4 regions of the Bacillus sp. SSR7 genome follow, and region 4 is predicted to be linked to each of the others. Evidence: riboswitches for the same ligand, from Rfam matches in the RefSeq annotation. Region 4 holds a riboswitch; each other region holds the start of a gene.
The links. Region 4 has a riboswitch for S-adenosylmethionine ahead of AC0NJG_RS25620 (ABC transporter permease). Riboswitches for the same ligand answer to the same signal wherever they lie in the genome.
Positions count from the first base shown of each region.

Region 1 (4,218 bases), on a different contig from region 4:
TCAAGCTCATCAAGTGAAAGATCTACTGAAATGGAACCATCATTTGTTTCTTTCTTAATTGCATCTGTTACTTCTTTTGAATGATATAGTTCAATTACTTTTTTCAGTGTTGGATCATCTTTATCTTTCGTACGAGCTGCGAAAATATTAATATATGGCTTCGCATTTTCATTCTTTGGATCTTCTAAGAAAATTGGATCCTTAGCTGGATCTAATCCAGCTTGACCAGCAACACCGTTATTAATAACTGAAGCTGCAACATCTTTTAATACACGAGGTGTTTGCTGTGCGATAACCGGTGTAATTTTTAACTTCTTCGGATTTTCAGCAATGCCGCTTGGATCTCCGAATAAGCCAAAGTCTTTCTTAAGCTTTAATAATCCAGCTGCATCAAGAAGTTTTAATGCACGCGCTTGGTTCGTTGGATCATTGGGAATCGCAATTTCTGAACCATCTGGAATTTCATTTGCTTTCTTATGTTTTTCAGAGTATAAACCCATTGGTGCAATTTGCGTTGTACCAACAGCTGTAATATCTAACTTATGCTCCTTTTTAAATTGTTCTAAGAATGCAATATGCTGGAATGAATTTAATTCAATATCTCCATCAGCTAACGCTTTATTTGGCGTTGTGTAATCAGAGAACTCAACCAGTTTAATTTTAATTCCTTCTTTTTCAGCTTTCTTCTTCAAAATTTCCCAAGCGTCTCCATCCGTTCCAGTTACACCGACGCGAACTACTTTTTCTTTCGCTCCTGCCCCTGTGTCTCCACTTGAGCAGCCGCTTAATGCTGAAACCCCTACAATCGCTGATAATGCAAATGCTAAAATTTTCTTCATTTTCTTTTCCCCTCTTCCTTTTTATGATCTGCGTAAAAAGACTTTCGCAAAGTAGTTTCCTAAGTTTTGAGCTACCTGTACGAGAATAATAAGTAAAACGACCGTTACGAACATAACCGATGTATCAAAACGTTGATAACCATATGTCATTGCTAAGTCACCAAGACCGCCACCACCGACAAGCCCAGCAACTGCAGAAAATTCAATTAAACCAACTGTCATAAATGTAACACCTAAAATTAATGGTGCTAACGCTTCTGGCACAAGAATTTCAAAAACAATTCTAATTGGTGAAGCACCCATCGCTTGCGCTGCTTCAATTACTCCCTTCGGAACAGAAACAAGATTTGTTTCAACCATTCTTGCAATACCAATTGATGCAACTAACGTCATTGGGAAAATTGCTGCTGCCGTTCCAATTGTCGTTCCGATAACACTTCTTGTTAGTGGACTTAAAGCTACTAAGAAAATAATGAATGGAATTGGACGAATTGTATTAATAATGATATTAAGAATAGAAAAGACCCATTTATTTTCTAAAAAATTTCCTTTTCTCGTTACATATAAAAGTAAACCCAGAGGTATACCAAGAATTGTAGCAAATATAAGGGTGACTATTACCATTAAGAGGGTATCCCCCGTCGCATCTAGTATGCGCGGCCAAAATATACTCCAATCAACTCGCATGAGCTTCCACCTCCTTCAGTTGCACTTGCAGTCTTAGATGTTGTAATGCTTTTTGAATTTCCCTCTGTTCGCCTTGCAATTCTACAAGAAGATTTCCAAATAGCACATTTTGAAGTTCAATAATATTTCCGTACAATACATTTACATCAACATTATAGTTTTTTGCGATATATGATAGTACCGGCTGTCCTGTCTCCTCACCAGTAAATGTTAGACGATAAATCTGACCACCATTTTGAATTTTTGCTAAAACACTTTCCGGTAAATGATCATTAATAACAGAACGTACAAAGTTTTGAGTCGTCTTTGTTTTTGGTTGCGTGAAAACATCAAACAGTTTTCCTTCTTCAATAACTTTTCCTTTCTCCATTACAGCTACACGGTGACAAATTTCTTTCACAACATGCATTTCATGTGTAATAAGAAGAATTGTTAAATTATATTCTCGATTTACTTTCTTTAATAAGTTTAGAATTTCTGTCGTTGTTTCTGGATCTAAAGCTGATGTTGCCTCGTCACATATAAGAATATCTGGTGATGTTGCAAGTGCTCTAGCAATACCAACACGCTGCTTTTGTCCGCCTGATAGCTGCTCTGGGTAATTGTTTGCTTTATCTTCTAACCCTACAAACTTCAGCAATTCATTTACTCTTTCTTTTATCTCATTCTTTGGTACTTTTGCTAACTTTAATGGATAAGCAATATTCCCAAATACTGTTCTTGAATTAAATAAATTAAAGCTTTGAAAAATCATCCCGATTCTTTGTCTTAGCTTCCGTAATTCTTTCGTCGATAATGATGTAATCTCTTTATCATCTATTGAAATCGTTCCTGCCGTTGGTCTCTCTAACATGTTTACTAGGCGTAATAACGTACTCTTTCCAGCGCCACTAAAACCAATAATGCCAAAAATTTCGCCTTTCTCAACTGATAACGTTACATCCTCCACCGCATGAACAGATTGCCCACCTGATTCATATACTTTACTTACATTATTAAAAGAAATCATTTTTTCCCCTCCTATATGCTGTAAAAACTTGAAGTAGAGCTCTCGAGGTAAAATAAAAAGTGCTCTCCTTCTTATCAACCATAAAGATAAGAAGGAGAGCACTTATATGTACTCGTTCACATCTTCTCATCTTCCAAGCCTTTCATAGGCTTGCTGGAGTTAGCACGGTATTAAAAAAACCCGTTGCTGAGGTATCGTAGGGCCAGTCCCTCCACCTCTCTGGATAAGAATGTATCGATTTAATTGTCGTTTAATTAATTCTCATTATAGAACTCAGAATAATAAGAGTCAATACATTTTTTAGAAAAATATTAATTATTTATTTATTGAAATTTTCAGATGAAAAATTCAATAAATAATAGTAATCTTTAAAGTTATGTAAAATTCTCCTCTTGCATATTTTTTTAAAGGATAATCTTCTCTACTAATTGAATACCATTATTTGAATATGAAATCGGAGGAAGATAAATATATGAAAACAGCTCTTTTACTCGTTGATATTCAAAATGATTATTTTCCACACGGCAAAATGGAATTACGTAATCCATTCGAAGCAAGCGCATATGCCCGTCGGCTACTACAGCTCTTTAGAAAGAAAAACGAACCTATTTTTCATATCCAACATGTAGCAATAAAAGAGGACGCTACTTTTTTCCTACCCAATACAGAAGGTGTACATATTCATGAAAGCGTACGCCCACTTAGAGAAGAAACGGTTATACTCAAGCATTATCCAAATAGTTTTCGCGAAACTGATCTTCTAAAGCAATTGCAACGTTTAGCTATTGAACACGTCGTCATATGCGGGATGATGACTCATATGTGTATTGATGCTACCGTAAGGGCTGCCTTTGATTTCGGCTTGCAATGTACTGTTATACATGATGCTTGTGCTACAAAAGACCTTTCTTTTAAGAATGCTACTATACCAGCCGTTTATATCCATAACACAATTTTAGCTAGTTTAAATGGCATATATGCAAATGTAATGAGTACAGAGGAGTTTTTAGCTACAAAAAAACACTCTCTTCAGTGAGCAAAACCGAAAAGAGTGTTTCTTGTCAAACCATAGATTTTCTTTCAAATTGTATTATACAGGAAATCCTTAAAATGAATACAAAAAAATGTGACTAATAAGTCAACTTTTCTCGTTGTTTTATTTCTATTTACATGTTTATCCCGGTATTAATAGGGTTTAGCTAGTTCCACTTACCAAGTAGTAATATATGGTAAGTGTTTTTTAATTCAAATTAACTAGTTTCTCCTATTATTTATCTGTTTGTTTTTGTTTCTTTTTCAAATACTCCGCACGCAATTTTTCAATTTGTTGCTTTTTATCAAATTTGACAGGCGTCTGTTTTTCATGAAACTTTGCGACAGCTACCTGGCCTTTGTAATCCAATTGATATTTTCCCACTTTGTTCACCTACTTTTCTTATCTTTAAAGAGAATCTATTCAGCAAATATAAATATACCTCATTTTGCTGAAGTAAACCTTATTACTTTATTAGTTTTTCTACTGATTACTATGTTAATCCACATATAAAAATTTTTTCAAAAAAAAGAGATCTTCGCAGACTGCGAAGATCTCTTCTACTATTTCTTATAAAGTTTCAGAAGTAGTTTTTGCTTGCATGTGAAGTGCTAAGTAGTCAGGGCCACCAGCTTTAGAGTCTGTACCAG
Region 1 covers NZ_JBVVXV010000008.1:180,738-184,955, forward strand. The annotation lists gene AC0NJG_RS16415 (MetQ/NlpA family ABC transporter substrate-binding protein) at 1-839, opposite strand, end outside; gene AC0NJG_RS16420 (methionine ABC transporter permease) at 861-1,526, opposite strand; gene AC0NJG_RS16425 (methionine ABC transporter ATP-binding protein) at 1,516-2,535, opposite strand; SAM riboswitch class I at 2,659-2,765, opposite strand; gene AC0NJG_RS16430 (cysteine hydrolase family protein) at 3,008-3,571, shown strand; gene AC0NJG_RS16435 (hypothetical protein) at 3,803-3,937, opposite strand; gene pruA (L-glutamate gamma-semialdehyde dehydrogenase) at 4,139-4,218, opposite strand, start outside.
Region 1: linked by a shared signal. The riboswitch ahead of AC0NJG_RS16425 (methionine ABC transporter ATP-binding protein) and the one ahead of AC0NJG_RS25620 (ABC transporter permease) in region 4 are both predicted to bind S-adenosylmethionine.

Region 2 (4,218 bases), on a different contig from region 4:
ATTATAGTAAGCATCTACACGACCAAGTCCTACTTCATTCAATTCTGCTGTTGGATCTTCTGAGAACGTTTTAATTGTAAAAGCATTATTTTTATTTAAAGCTTTTAATTCTTGTTCCCCGGCTGTACCAAGCCCAACGCCTACAGTCTTTCCTTTTAGATCTTCTAGTGATTTAATTGTATTATTATCCTTCTTCACTGCGAAAACAGATCCCGAATATACATATGGGATTGAAAAATCATATTTCTTTTTTCTTTCCGGAGAAACGGATAATTCATTCGCAATTGTATCAATACGATCTGAGTCTAATAAACCGAATAATCCTTCAAAATCAGAAACATTCCATTCAACTTTATATCCAGCTTTTTTAGCAGCTGCTTCAATAATTTCAGCATCAAAACCTTTTACTTTCTCACCCTCTTTAAAAATAAATGGACTACGCCCTGCAGACGTCCCAACTTTCACTACTTTTTCATCTGTTTTTTTGCTCGCTGTATCTGAATCACAAGCAGATAAAAGCCCAAACGATACTGTTAATGCCAATGTTAGTAATAATGATGTTTTCCTCATAATTTTTCCTCCTAAATAACGAAATGATTGCCTTCTTCTGAAGCATTCAATTGTCGTAAAAACTTTTTCGTACGCTCATTTTGTGGATTCCGAAAAATTTCTTCCGGTGTTCCCTGCTCTACAATAATGCCATCAGCCATAAATATAATATGGTCTGCTACTTCTTTTGCGAAATTCATTTCATGTGTGACAATAACCATCGTTACATGCTGCCTTGCCAAATCCTTAATGACTTGCAATACCTCGTTCACTAATTCTGGATCAAGTGCAGAAGTCGGTTCATCAAACAATAATACAGCGGGATTTAAGGCCATTGCCCTAGCAATACCTATTCTTTGTTGTTGCCCACCTGATAACATCGTTGGGTAGAAATTTTCTTTTTCAGCTAAACCTACTTGTTTTAATATTTCTCTTGCTATTTTTTTTGCTTCTTCTTCACTTTTTTTCTGTACAACTGTTAATGGAGTTGTAATATTTTGCAATGATGTTTTATTTTTAAATAAATTATAGTTTTGAAAAACCATTGCTGTTTTTTGGCGTAATTTTATTATTTCCTTTTTATAAAGCTTCTTCGCATGAATCTCTAAATCTTCAATTCTAATACTTCCATCCTCTGGGTGTTCTAATAAATTTAAACATCTTAATAGTGTCGATTTACCTGAACCAGAAGGTCCAATAATGACTACTACCTCCCCTTTACCGACAGTAAGTGAGATTCCTTTTAGTACTTCATTTTGTTTGTAAGACTTATACAAATCTCTTACCTCAATCACACATATCACCTCATTTCTATTACAAGTATGGTGCATCAAGTTTCTTTTCTAACCTTTTCTGCCCCCAGCTAATTACAATTGTAATAATCCAATATACAATCGCTACTGCTAAGTAACTTTCCATATAACGATACGATTGTGCCGCTAACATTTTCGCTTGCGCTAAAATTTCAGCCACCCCAAGTGCAAAGGATAACGAAGATTCTTTTAACAATCCAACAAAATTATTTCCAAGTGATGGTACTGCAACACGAATAGCTTGTGGAAAGATAATCTGTTGCATAGCTTGCGCCTTTGTCATTCCAACTGATAAACAAGCATCCATTTGTCCTGATTCCACAGCATTTAATGAACCCCGAATAATTTCTGACAAATACGCTGCATTATTTAAACTGAGACCAATTAAAGTCGCTTGCATCGCTGTAAGTACTGTAAAGGTTGGGAATATTTGCGGCAATCCGAAATACAACACGAACAATTGAACTAATAAAGGTGTTCCTCTAAAGAAAGATATATATACTCTTGCAATAGAATATAAAAATTTCGTTTTGTTTTTCGTTATGATCGCCAAACCTATCCCTATAACAAAAGAAATAATCATTGAAACTACAGTAATTCCTAAAGTTATGTATACATACTTAAATAATTGCGGAAAACTTTCTAAAAAATACGTTACATCAAACTTCACTCTATCCCCCCTCTCTAAATAAAAAACTCTTCTTACACATATAAGAAGAGTTGAATGTTAATCCATTTCCCCTCATCTTCCAAACGCTTCATACGTTTGCTGGACTTAGCACAGTACTTTTATAGCCTGTTGCTGAGATTTCATCGGGCCAGTCCCTCCATCTCTCTTGATAAGAAAACTAATAAATTTTTCCATTTATTAAGTTGTTATTATGAAGAATACAGTTAATCATTCATAATGTCAATAGGAAAACTAAGAATTAAATTCGATAATGTGAAACTTTAATCAGTGGGAGTTTTCTTCATCCCCCACCTAACTTCTTTTCTTTCGCTGAATTTTGAGGTGGGGGTCTTACTGCCCATTAAAGCGGGATAAATTCCCGAACATCTTGTTCCTCACATTCACCTAGTCTTGAAATGTATCACTAATACTGAATAAACTACACAGAAAAAGCCATTATTTCTATTGTTAATAGAAATAATGGCTTTTTCTAGATTATTATTCTTATCGCATTTTATGTACTTCAGCAACTAACTTTCCGCCCTGAATACCCATATAAAGTTTCACAGGTGCATCATTCGTGTTTTCAAACACTAAATCTAAGTATGGATATGCAATTGTAGCATCTCTTCCTTGTGGAACGTAACCTACCGTTTTAGAATGTGTTGTTCTCTCTACCATTTTCAAACCAGCTTGATCTGCTGCATTGTATAATGTTGATGATGTTTGACAAACACCACCGCCATATCCATCTACTAACTTACCATCTACAATTTCTTTTCCTAATTGATATCCTTTATCCGGTGTTGTATCACCAATTAATGCATTGAAAGAGAAACTGTCCCCTTTCGCTAATACAACTCCATTTATACTCGCTGCTGATAAACGAATATTTTCAATACGTCCACCTGTTGAGCCACCTAAATTCGTTTCATATCTACCAATTACCGTGCCACTTCCTTGCGCATCACTTAATGTAGCGGTAGGTTTTTTCTCAACAATAGGTAATTGATAGGAAGAATCCCACATACCTACGTTTAATAATTTATTTACTAATTCTTTTTCCATTAATTCATAAGAAGGTTTTCCTTCTTGCCAACTTCCATCAGGTCCTAGACGTGAAGGGACCATCTTTTTGTCAACATTTTTCCCAACTTCCCTAGCAACCTTCTCAACTGATTTTTTAAATTTCGCTTCATCTTCAAAATAACCTAGACTCGACAAATCTAGCTTTTTCACTTCCGTACCTGTACGACCATCTACTAAACTAATAGAATCCTGTACTTCTGCTTTAGCCTCTACCGTGTGGCCACCAATATCACTTACTAATGCAACATCACTTACTTTTGTACCACAGCCACTCACTACAGCTACACATAAAACCCCAACTAATATACCCTTTACTTTACGGAACAATATACTCTCCCCTTTTCCCCAATACTACTTTTATGTATTATTTCATTTTTATGTATGTTTTGTTACAATCATTTTACAATATATTTATAAATTGTTACAAGTTATTTTTTACTCTATATAAATTACTCTTTTCTTTTCCAAATGTCTATACATATTTACATAAAAGTTTGAGTTTGATAGAATTGTAACTTTTATGTAACCTCCCCCTATTATCCAGTATATACCATAAAACGAACGAAATTCAAATGTAAAACTCCATATTCGTATTTATAAAAAACATCCTGTGAACATAAATAGGTATTTGCCGTGCCACACTCCGCTTTTACACATACATTATGGTGAATTAACCTATTTTAAAGAAATGGAGGATGTTTTTATGTACCCCTACAATCCATACGATCCATATAACCAAAATGGTTATCAGCCTCATTATGATTTACAGGCACAATACCAACAATATATAGATCCAACAGAACAAGTTAATCCATATGATCAAACTCGACAATTCCAACTTCCAATCTCTTTTCCTGGTACTGGAAACCGTCAGTTAGAAAGACGAGTAAATGAGCTGGAACAAAGAGTACGTCAATTAGAAAACACGGTTGAGCGTAATACACGTAGATTAAACCGCTTAAACCAACGTTTACGTACAGTAGAAAACAGACTGAACATTCCATTTTCAGCATTAGAAGACGGATTTTAATTTCGGAAATAAAAAATATATAAGGAAGGGGGCTTCCCCCTTCCTTATATAAATTGACGAAAGTTTTT
Region 2 covers NZ_JBVVXV010000005.1:177,861-182,078, reverse strand. The annotation lists gene AC0NJG_RS12300 (amino acid ABC transporter substrate-binding protein) at 1-570, opposite strand, end outside; gene AC0NJG_RS12295 (amino acid ABC transporter ATP-binding protein) at 582-1,343, opposite strand; gene AC0NJG_RS12290 (amino acid ABC transporter permease) at 1,363-2,031, opposite strand; SAM riboswitch class I at 2,101-2,207, opposite strand; gene AC0NJG_RS12285 (VanW family protein) at 2,536-3,447, opposite strand; gene AC0NJG_RS12280 (hypothetical protein) at 3,824-4,150, shown strand.
Region 2: linked by a shared signal. The riboswitch ahead of AC0NJG_RS12290 (amino acid ABC transporter permease) and the one ahead of AC0NJG_RS25620 (ABC transporter permease) in region 4 are both predicted to bind S-adenosylmethionine.

Region 3 (4,218 bases), on a different contig from region 4:
ATTTATCATTTTTCAACGATAAATTTCACTGTAGATTCATTTTTTATATTTGTGTAACAAAGGTTTGTTTTTAGAGTTTTCTTGTAAAATAAAGGGAAAAGTGAATTTGTTTTATGTAGTGAAATATTAGTTATACATTCAATAAAACACTGGTAAGGAATCGTTCTCATGTTAGGTTTTCTGACATGGGTTTTATTTTTGTCAAGAAAATTATTTGCGTTCGGGCAAACTTATTTTGTTGTCAGATTTTAAATTTTGATTTATGATTTTTAACAGGGACAAAATGTAGTGAATTGTCGAATAATATGTAATACTCTTAATTTCAAGTTTTATAGAGATAGATAGAATGAGAGATAGAGTGACACATCGAAGAGGGGGTTACAACAAATATGAAAAGAATAGGACTTGCATGGCAAATATTAATTGGTCTTACGCTAGGTATTGCAGTTGGGGCGATTTTCTTTGGCAATCCGGCAGTGGTGAGTTATTTACAACCAATTGGTGATATTTTTATCCGATTAATTAAAATGATCGTTGTACCGATTGTTGTAGCGAGTATTGTTGTTGGGGTTGCTGGTGTTGGCGATGTTAAAAAATTAGGTCGACTAGGCGGAAAAACAATTATTTACTTTGAAATTATTACAACAATTGCAATTATTGTCGGTCTATTAATTGCGAATATTTTCCAACCAGGAAAAGGCGTAAATATGGAGCAGTTAACAAAGACAGATATTTCGAAATATACACATACGACAGAGCAAGTACAAAGTCATTCATTTGCAGATACATTTGTAAATATTGTTCCAACAAACATTGTAAAGTCATTAGCTGACGGAGATATGCTTGCTATTATCTTCTTCTCTGTATTATTTGGTTTAGGTGTAGCGGCAATTGGTGAAAGAGGAAGACCGGTTCTTCAATTTTTCCAAGGTGTAGCTGATGCAATGTTTTACGTAACAAACCAAGTTATGAAATTTGCACCATTTGGTGTATTTGCGTTAATTGGAGTTACAGTTTCTACATTTGGTCTTTCTTCATTAATTCCATTAGGGAAATTATTAATTGTCGTATACGGAGCAATGATTTTCTTCGTTGTAGTCGTATTAGGAATTACAGCGAAAATATTTGGAATTAACATTTTCCAATTCTTTAAGATTTTAAAAGATGAACTAATCTTAGCGTACTCTACAGCAAGTTCAGAAACAGTTTTACCAAAAATCATGGAGAAAATGGAGAAGTTTGGTTGTCCGAAAGCAATTACATCTTTTGTTATTCCGACAGGTTATTCATTTAACTTAGATGGATCAACTTTATATCAAGCAATTGCGGCTATTTTCTTAGCACAAATGTATGGTATTGATTTATCTATTACACAACAAATTACATTATTACTTGTATTAATGCTTACATCAAAAGGTATTGCGGGTGTACCTGGCGTATCATTCGTTGTATTATTAGCGACACTTGGTACAGTAGGTATTCCAGCTGAAGGTTTAGCCTTTATCGCTGGTATTGACCGTATTTTAGATATGGCTCGTACAGCAGTTAACGTTGTAGGTAACTCTTTAGCAGCTGTAGTTATGTCTAAATGGGAAGGTCAATATGACGCTGAAAAAGGACAAGCCTACTTGAAAGAAATTTCTAATAAGCAAGCAGCTTAATTATAATTTGAACAAGCTCTCACATAATATGTGGGGGCTTTTCTATATAGAAGGGGAGCAGACGTAATGAAACGTAAATATGGTGACGGTTCTTCGTGGAAGCGACTACTAGAGAAGAATTATACGGTTAAGCAAATAGAAGAGGGAATGCTAGGAATACTGGAAATAAAAAAGGTGAGAGAACCTAGTTGTAAAGAATATGACGGTAAAGAGCTATGTATTGCTGGCAATCAGTATACGTGGATTCAATATTTCATAGACGGGAAAAACTTTGCGATTACCGCTATGTTAGATGATCAAAAAGAATTAGTGCAATATTATATCGATGTGGCGAAAGAATATGAAATAGACGAGCGTGGTTTACCGTATTTTGATGATTTATATTTAGATGTAGTGTTATTACCGAATGGTAAGATGTATGTGCTAGATGAAGATGAGCTAGAGGATGCTTATAAAAGTGGCGATGTTACAAAAGAAGAGTATGAGTTAGCTTGGTACACTACGAAATGGATCATAGCTGCAATAAAAAATAGTGAATTTTATTGGATTTCAATATTGGAAGAAGAAATCAAAAAGTTAAAATGATTATTGTATTCAAATTTTTGTATAATTACCAAAAAAATCTATACAAAAAATAATTGACTTTTGTTTTGTAAGCGAGTAAAGTTAGGGAAGAAATTATTATTAAAAAATAAATATGAAACCTTCTTATAAAGAGAGGCGGAGGGACTGGCCCTACGATGCCTCGGCAGCGGACTCGATTTCAGAGTGCTGTGCCAAATCCAGCAAGCATATGCTTGAAAGATGAGAAGAGCGTTTCTTATAGATGTATAAGACCTCTTCTTGTTGGAAGAGGTCTTTTGTTATTCATTAGAAAAAGGTTGAAACTAGGGAGAGATGGTACTTTGAAAGAAACGAGAGGAAATGGTTTGGCATTATTACCACTTGGGATATTTCTGGCGCTATTTATTGGTTCTGGAATTATTACAGGTGATTTCTATAAATTGCCGATACTTGTAGCAATTTCAATTGCTGTAGGAGTCGCTTTAGCAATGAATCGTAAAGAAAGTTTTAATGTAAAAGTGGAACGATTTGCTAAAGGTGCAGGGAACCCAGATATTATGATTATGGTTCTGATTTTTGTACTGGCAGGAGCGTTTTCTGAAACAGCAAAAGGGATGGGTGGCGTTGATTCTACAGTTAACTTAGCGTTATCAATTTTACCACAAGGATTTATCGTAGCTGGCATTTTCGTTATAGGAGCGTTTATTTCATTAGCGATGGGAACTTCCATGGGAACAATTGCTGCATTAGCACCAATTGCTGTAGGTATTAGTGGGCAAACTGATATCTCAATTGCACTTACGATGGCTACTGTTGTTGGCGGAGCGATGTTTGGAGATAATTTATCATTTATTTCAGATACAACAATCGCAGCTGTACGTTCACAAGGAACAGAAATGAAAGATAAGTTTAAAACGAACTTTTTAATTGTATTACCAGCAGCTATTATTACAATTGTACTATTAGTAATCATTACTTTAGGAAGCGATACGCAGATTAAAACGCATAGCTTTGACTGGATAAAGATTTTACCGTATGCAGGAGTACTTATTACAGCGCTACTTGGTTGGAATGTACTTATCGTGTTAACCGGTGGAACTGTACTATCTGGGGTTATCGGTCTTTTAGATGGAAGTTATACGTTAGAGAGTTTCTTTAAAAGTGTAACGACTGGAATGGGCGGTATGATGGAGTTAGTATTACTTGCTATTTTAATTGGTGGTATGGTCGAATTGATTCAATATAATGGTGGCATTCAATATTTAATGAATATTTTAACGCGTAACATTCGTTCAAAAAAAGGAGCAGAGTTCGGTATCGCTGGTTTAGTAGGTATGACGAATATGTGTACAGCGAATAATACCATTTCTATTATCTTTACAGGTCCGCTTGCGAAAAACATTGCAGATCAATATGAAATTGATCCTCGTAAATCAGCGAGTGTATTAGATCTTTTCTCGTGCTGTGTGCAAGGGTTAATTCCGTATGGTGCGCAAATGTTAACAGCAGCAGGATTTGCGGCGTTATCTCCAATTGAACTGTTACCATATGCGTTTTATCCAATCTTAGTTGGAGTATGTGGAATCATTTCTATATTAATTGGTTTCCCGAGGTTTTCTAAAGTAGCGGAAAAGAAAGAGTATCATAAAACAGCATAATGGAAGTGTATGAAAAGTAACGAAAGCCGTACAGAGAATGTTCTCTGTACGGCTTTTTATGTGCGGGAAAAGAGTGAATGATCCCATGCTACCATATGTTTTTACAAAAGGCTGAATGCAACTCGGTCTTAAGTCTGAGTTAAAAACGGTTCTTAAGCTCGTTATGGAAAAAAGAAAAAATAGTTAAGATAAGAGTATCAAATCGAAGGGAGGCAAGCACAAGATGAAACAATTTCTAGCGTTTATCGCGGCTGGTATTTTAGCTTTAATTGCTCTTGGCAGTCTTGCTGGTATTGTAGGATTCGCAATTGGAGCAGGAGTTGTGTACTGGAGCT
Region 3 covers NZ_JBVVXV010000003.1:273,863-278,080, reverse strand. The annotation lists gene gltP (glutamate/aspartate:proton symporter GltP) at 390-1,661, shown strand; gene AC0NJG_RS08725 (ribonuclease FAU-1 family protein) at 1,728-2,246, shown strand; SAM riboswitch class I at 2,367-2,472, shown strand; gene AC0NJG_RS08720 (Na+/H+ antiporter NhaC family protein) at 2,567-3,883, shown strand; gene AC0NJG_RS08715 (lmo0954 family membrane protein) at 4,107-4,218, shown strand, end outside.
Region 3: linked by a shared signal. The riboswitch ahead of AC0NJG_RS08720 (Na+/H+ antiporter NhaC family protein) and the one ahead of AC0NJG_RS25620 (ABC transporter permease) in region 4 are both predicted to bind S-adenosylmethionine.

Region 4 (4,218 bases):
ACACGTCCCCCATACATCACAACTACTCGATCCGCTACTTCACGTACAAGTGCTAAATCGTGCGTAATTAGTAAAATACTCGTATTTTGCTTTTCCTTTCTTTCCTTTAATAACTCCATAATTTGCTTTTGAATTGTTACATCTAATGCTGTCGTAGGTTCATCCGCAATAACGAGTTTTGGGTGGCAAACAAATGCGATTGCTAAACAAATACGTTGCCTCATGCCTCCGCTTAATTGATGTGGGTACTGTTCAAAGCGTTTCTCTGCTTCATGTATCCCTAAATCATTTAACAAGTTAATCGCAATTTCTTTTGCTTCTTTTTTCGATTTCTTTTCGTGTTGCAAAATCACCTCTGTAATTTGCCTTCCCACCTTCATCGTCGGATTTAAAGATGAAAGTGGGTCTTGAAAGATAAACGAAATATCTTTCCCTCGAATTTGATTCCATTCTGATTCTTGTAGATTCGTTAATTCCTTTGATTCAAAAGATATATTTCCATCATCAATATGAATTGATTCTTGATTTAAGCCGATAATAGATTGTGCTGTAACACTTTTCCCTGAACCACTTTCTCCTACAAGTGCAACTATTTCACCTTCGCTAATAGAAAAGGAAACATGCTTCACAATTGCTTGTTTACTATTCTCTTTTTCAACGGCTAACGTTACGTTTTCTAAAGATAAGAGCTGTCCCATGTTTTTTCTCCTTTCGATTCCGTTTTACGATTTTTGGATCAATTGCATCTTGTAAACCATCACCAATTGCGTTAAACGCGAACATAATGAGCGCAATCATGATTGCTGGGAAGAATAGCTGCCACCATTCCCCACTCAATAATGTCCCAAGTGCATCATTCGTCATCGTCCCCCAGCTCGCTGCCGGTGATTGCACTCCTAGTCCAATAAAGCTTAAAAATGATTCTGAGAAAATAGCTGCTGGAATTGTAAATGATAAATTTACGATAATAATGCCCGTTAAGTTCGGAATTAAATGCCCGTATATAATTTTTATATGTGATGTACCTAACCGCTCCGCTGCAATAACAAACTCTCTTTGTTTTAAAGATAAGACTTGCGCCCTAACGAGACGTGCCATACCAATCCATCCTGTTAATGCAAGGGCGATGATAATGGTAAAAAGACCTGGTTTCATAACAATTAATAGTAAAATAACAATTAATAAATATGGGATACCGTATAACACTTCGATTCCTCGTATAATCCACTCATCAATTAATGTCCCAAGGCGATTGCGCCCTCTCACATATCCACTAAATCCTCCGATTAGCACACCAAGTCCTATATCAAGAGCAGCTGCCACTAATCCAACTGTTAATGAAATTTTCCCGCCAGCCCAAGTACGTGCCCATATATCTCTTCCCAAATCATCTGTTCCGAACCAATGCTCACTACTAGGTGGTAAGTTTGTTGCCTCTTTTACTTGTTCACTCGCAGTAAATGGCGTTAAACTTTCACCAACAAGTGAGAAAACAATAATGAGTAATAACGTCACTGATCCTAAAACTGCGATTGGATTCGATACAAACTTACGAAACACTTCTTTCTTTCGGCTAATCTTTTGCTGATCTTTATTTATTGTTAATTCTTTTTTCTCTTCATTTGTTAATAACTGGTCATTAATTTCATAAGCTCCCATCTAAACATCCCCCTCCTTACGTAATAGAACGAATACGTGGATCAACAATACGGTGAATAATATCTGTAATAAAAATACATACAATTAAAAGTGCACTATAAAAAATGGTTGTTCCCATAATCACTGGATAATCTCGATTAAAAATACTATCTACAAAATATTTTCCGAGACCAGGAATTGAAAAAATCTTTTCAATAACGAAAGTACCTGTTAAAAGTCCCGCCATTAATGGTCCGACAAATGTAAGTACTGGAACAATCGCATTTCGAAGAGCATGTCTTATAATAATCTTCTTAATCGGTATACCTTTCGCTCTCGCTAACTTAATATAATCACTCTGCAGTACTTCGATCATATTAGAGCGAACAAATCTTGTAATCACTGCGATTGGTCCTAACGCTAATGCAAAGGATGGCAATACCGTATGTTCAAATGTACCCCAAGAGGCTACTGGTAAGAGCTCGAATTGAATAGCGAATACTTGTATAAATAGTGGTGCTAAAATAAAACTCGGAATAGAAATACCGAGGATGGCAAGTAAACTTACACCGTAATCAATTACCTTCCCATGATAGAGAGCAGCAAATGTACCTGCAGCAATTCCGACTAGCAATGAAATAACAAGTGCTTGTAAACCAATAATTGCTGATGGACCAAAACCAGTTGTTATAATTTCTGATACACCTTGCCCGGTTGATTGAACAGATTCACCAAAATCAAAATGAACTACGCCGTCTAAATAAGCAACATATTGATTCCATAACGGTTCATCAAGGTGATACTTCGCTCTCATGTTTTGGATCACTTCTTCAGGAAAGATTTTTGCATCTGATGAAAATGGATCCCCCGGAATAATATGCATAATTAGAAATGTCACCGTCGTAATAACCCATAGCGTGAACACCATAACTGATAATTTTTTAATTACATACACTTTAATAACCCCCTAAACACATATATTTACTCAGTTTTATGAACGTACTTTTTCCATTACTCCCTTTTCTCTTTTTAGAATACAAAAAGCCTTGATCTTAAAAAATAAGATCAAGGCTTAATAAACAAAGGCCCATCACTTATCTTTCAAGACTTGCTTGCTGGAATTAGCACGGTGTTCCTATTACAGAACCCGCTGCTGAGGTGTCATAGGGCCAGTCCCTCTACCTCTCTGGATAAGTAAATTGCTATATTATTATTTGGTTCAAATTGTATATTTCGAATTATAATTCTGAAAAAACGAAAAGTCAATCAAATTGGATATATTTAGAAAAATCAGTTTTTAATACTTTTATTTATCTATATCGCGTTTCGCCTATAATAAAAAAAGATATGAAAGTAGCTATAAGATGGCCCCCTTACTTCTAGCTACTATAGGATTACCCTTAACAATCGTTATACTTGTCATCATCGGCTTCTACAAACTCTTCATCAAAAAGAAAAGTATCACCTCTTTTTATACCCCTTTCGATAATATTACCGGGCAAACTATTTCCGAATTTCACGAAGAACAGAAGATATTAGTATCCGAGGATGAAGACGAAGATGGCAAGAAGAAAAAATAACCTTGCATAGGCAAGGTTATTTTTTCGTTTCTGCTTGAAATCGTTTATAGTATGTCGATGCTGTTGCAAAGTTAATTTCTATATCACGAATCAACGATGAATCTTCTTCTTTAGCTAACTTCTGTAATTTTTTCATTGCTTGTTCCGATTCATTCAAGAAACCAACATATACCTCATGTTCTTGCTCTTTCGACTTTGGAACACGAATTTCTTTTCGCATATGATCAATATCTTCTAACATGCTCGTTGTTACTTTTTGCACATCTTCTTTATATGTAGCAGTCGTTATTTCCTTACCACCCTTTTCTTTTGCCACTTCAAATAACTGTAGTGCCTTATTAATCTCTTTATTCATTTTCAAATCGTATTTTTCATGTACTGCACGGTATTCTTTCATCTCTTCTGTTTGTTCTGTAGATTGCTCTACCTTTTCTTTCGGTTCTTTCGTATCTTTATTTCCATTACACCCTGCTAGAAGAATCATACTTCCCATTACGGCAATACCCAAAACCTTCTTCATCTCTTCTTCTCCTTTTATCTACAGCTACTACTTATTATAATTTCTTTTATCTCCACTTGTTATTATACCGAGAACATCCTACTTTTTACACTTAAGACGACATCGTAACATGTATACCAACATGTTTGTCACAGTATCGTCACTTTATACAAATAACTTTTGCACTGCTTTACTACATCACCTTACAAAACTATATGAGATATTTCAAAGCAATGAAAAAAGAACTGATTCAAATATTCCCTTTGAATCAGTTCTTTTTTGTTAAGCCTCTAAATTTTGTCTTGCTTGCAGTTCAAACTGCTTTTCACTTCTTCTAGCCATAAATAAATAGCATAGTACCGCACCAATTTCACAAAGAGCTATTACAACACCCATCGGTAATGCGGTGTTACTTCCACCAATACCTACTAGCGGTGCAACAAGCGCTCCTGAAATGAACTGTAATAAACCTAATAAAGCTGATGCTGTTCCTGCAGCTTG
Region 4 covers NZ_JBVVXV010000020.1:24,519-28,736, reverse strand. The annotation lists gene AC0NJG_RS25630 (ABC transporter ATP-binding protein) at 1-698, opposite strand, end outside; gene AC0NJG_RS25625 (ABC transporter permease) at 655-1,659, opposite strand; gene AC0NJG_RS25620 (ABC transporter permease) at 1,676-2,593, opposite strand; SAM riboswitch class I at 2,730-2,835, opposite strand; gene AC0NJG_RS25615 (DUF3951 domain-containing protein) at 3,003-3,218, shown strand; gene AC0NJG_RS25610 (hypothetical protein) at 3,235-3,738, opposite strand; gene AC0NJG_RS25605 (multidrug effflux MFS transporter) at 4,000-4,218, opposite strand, start outside.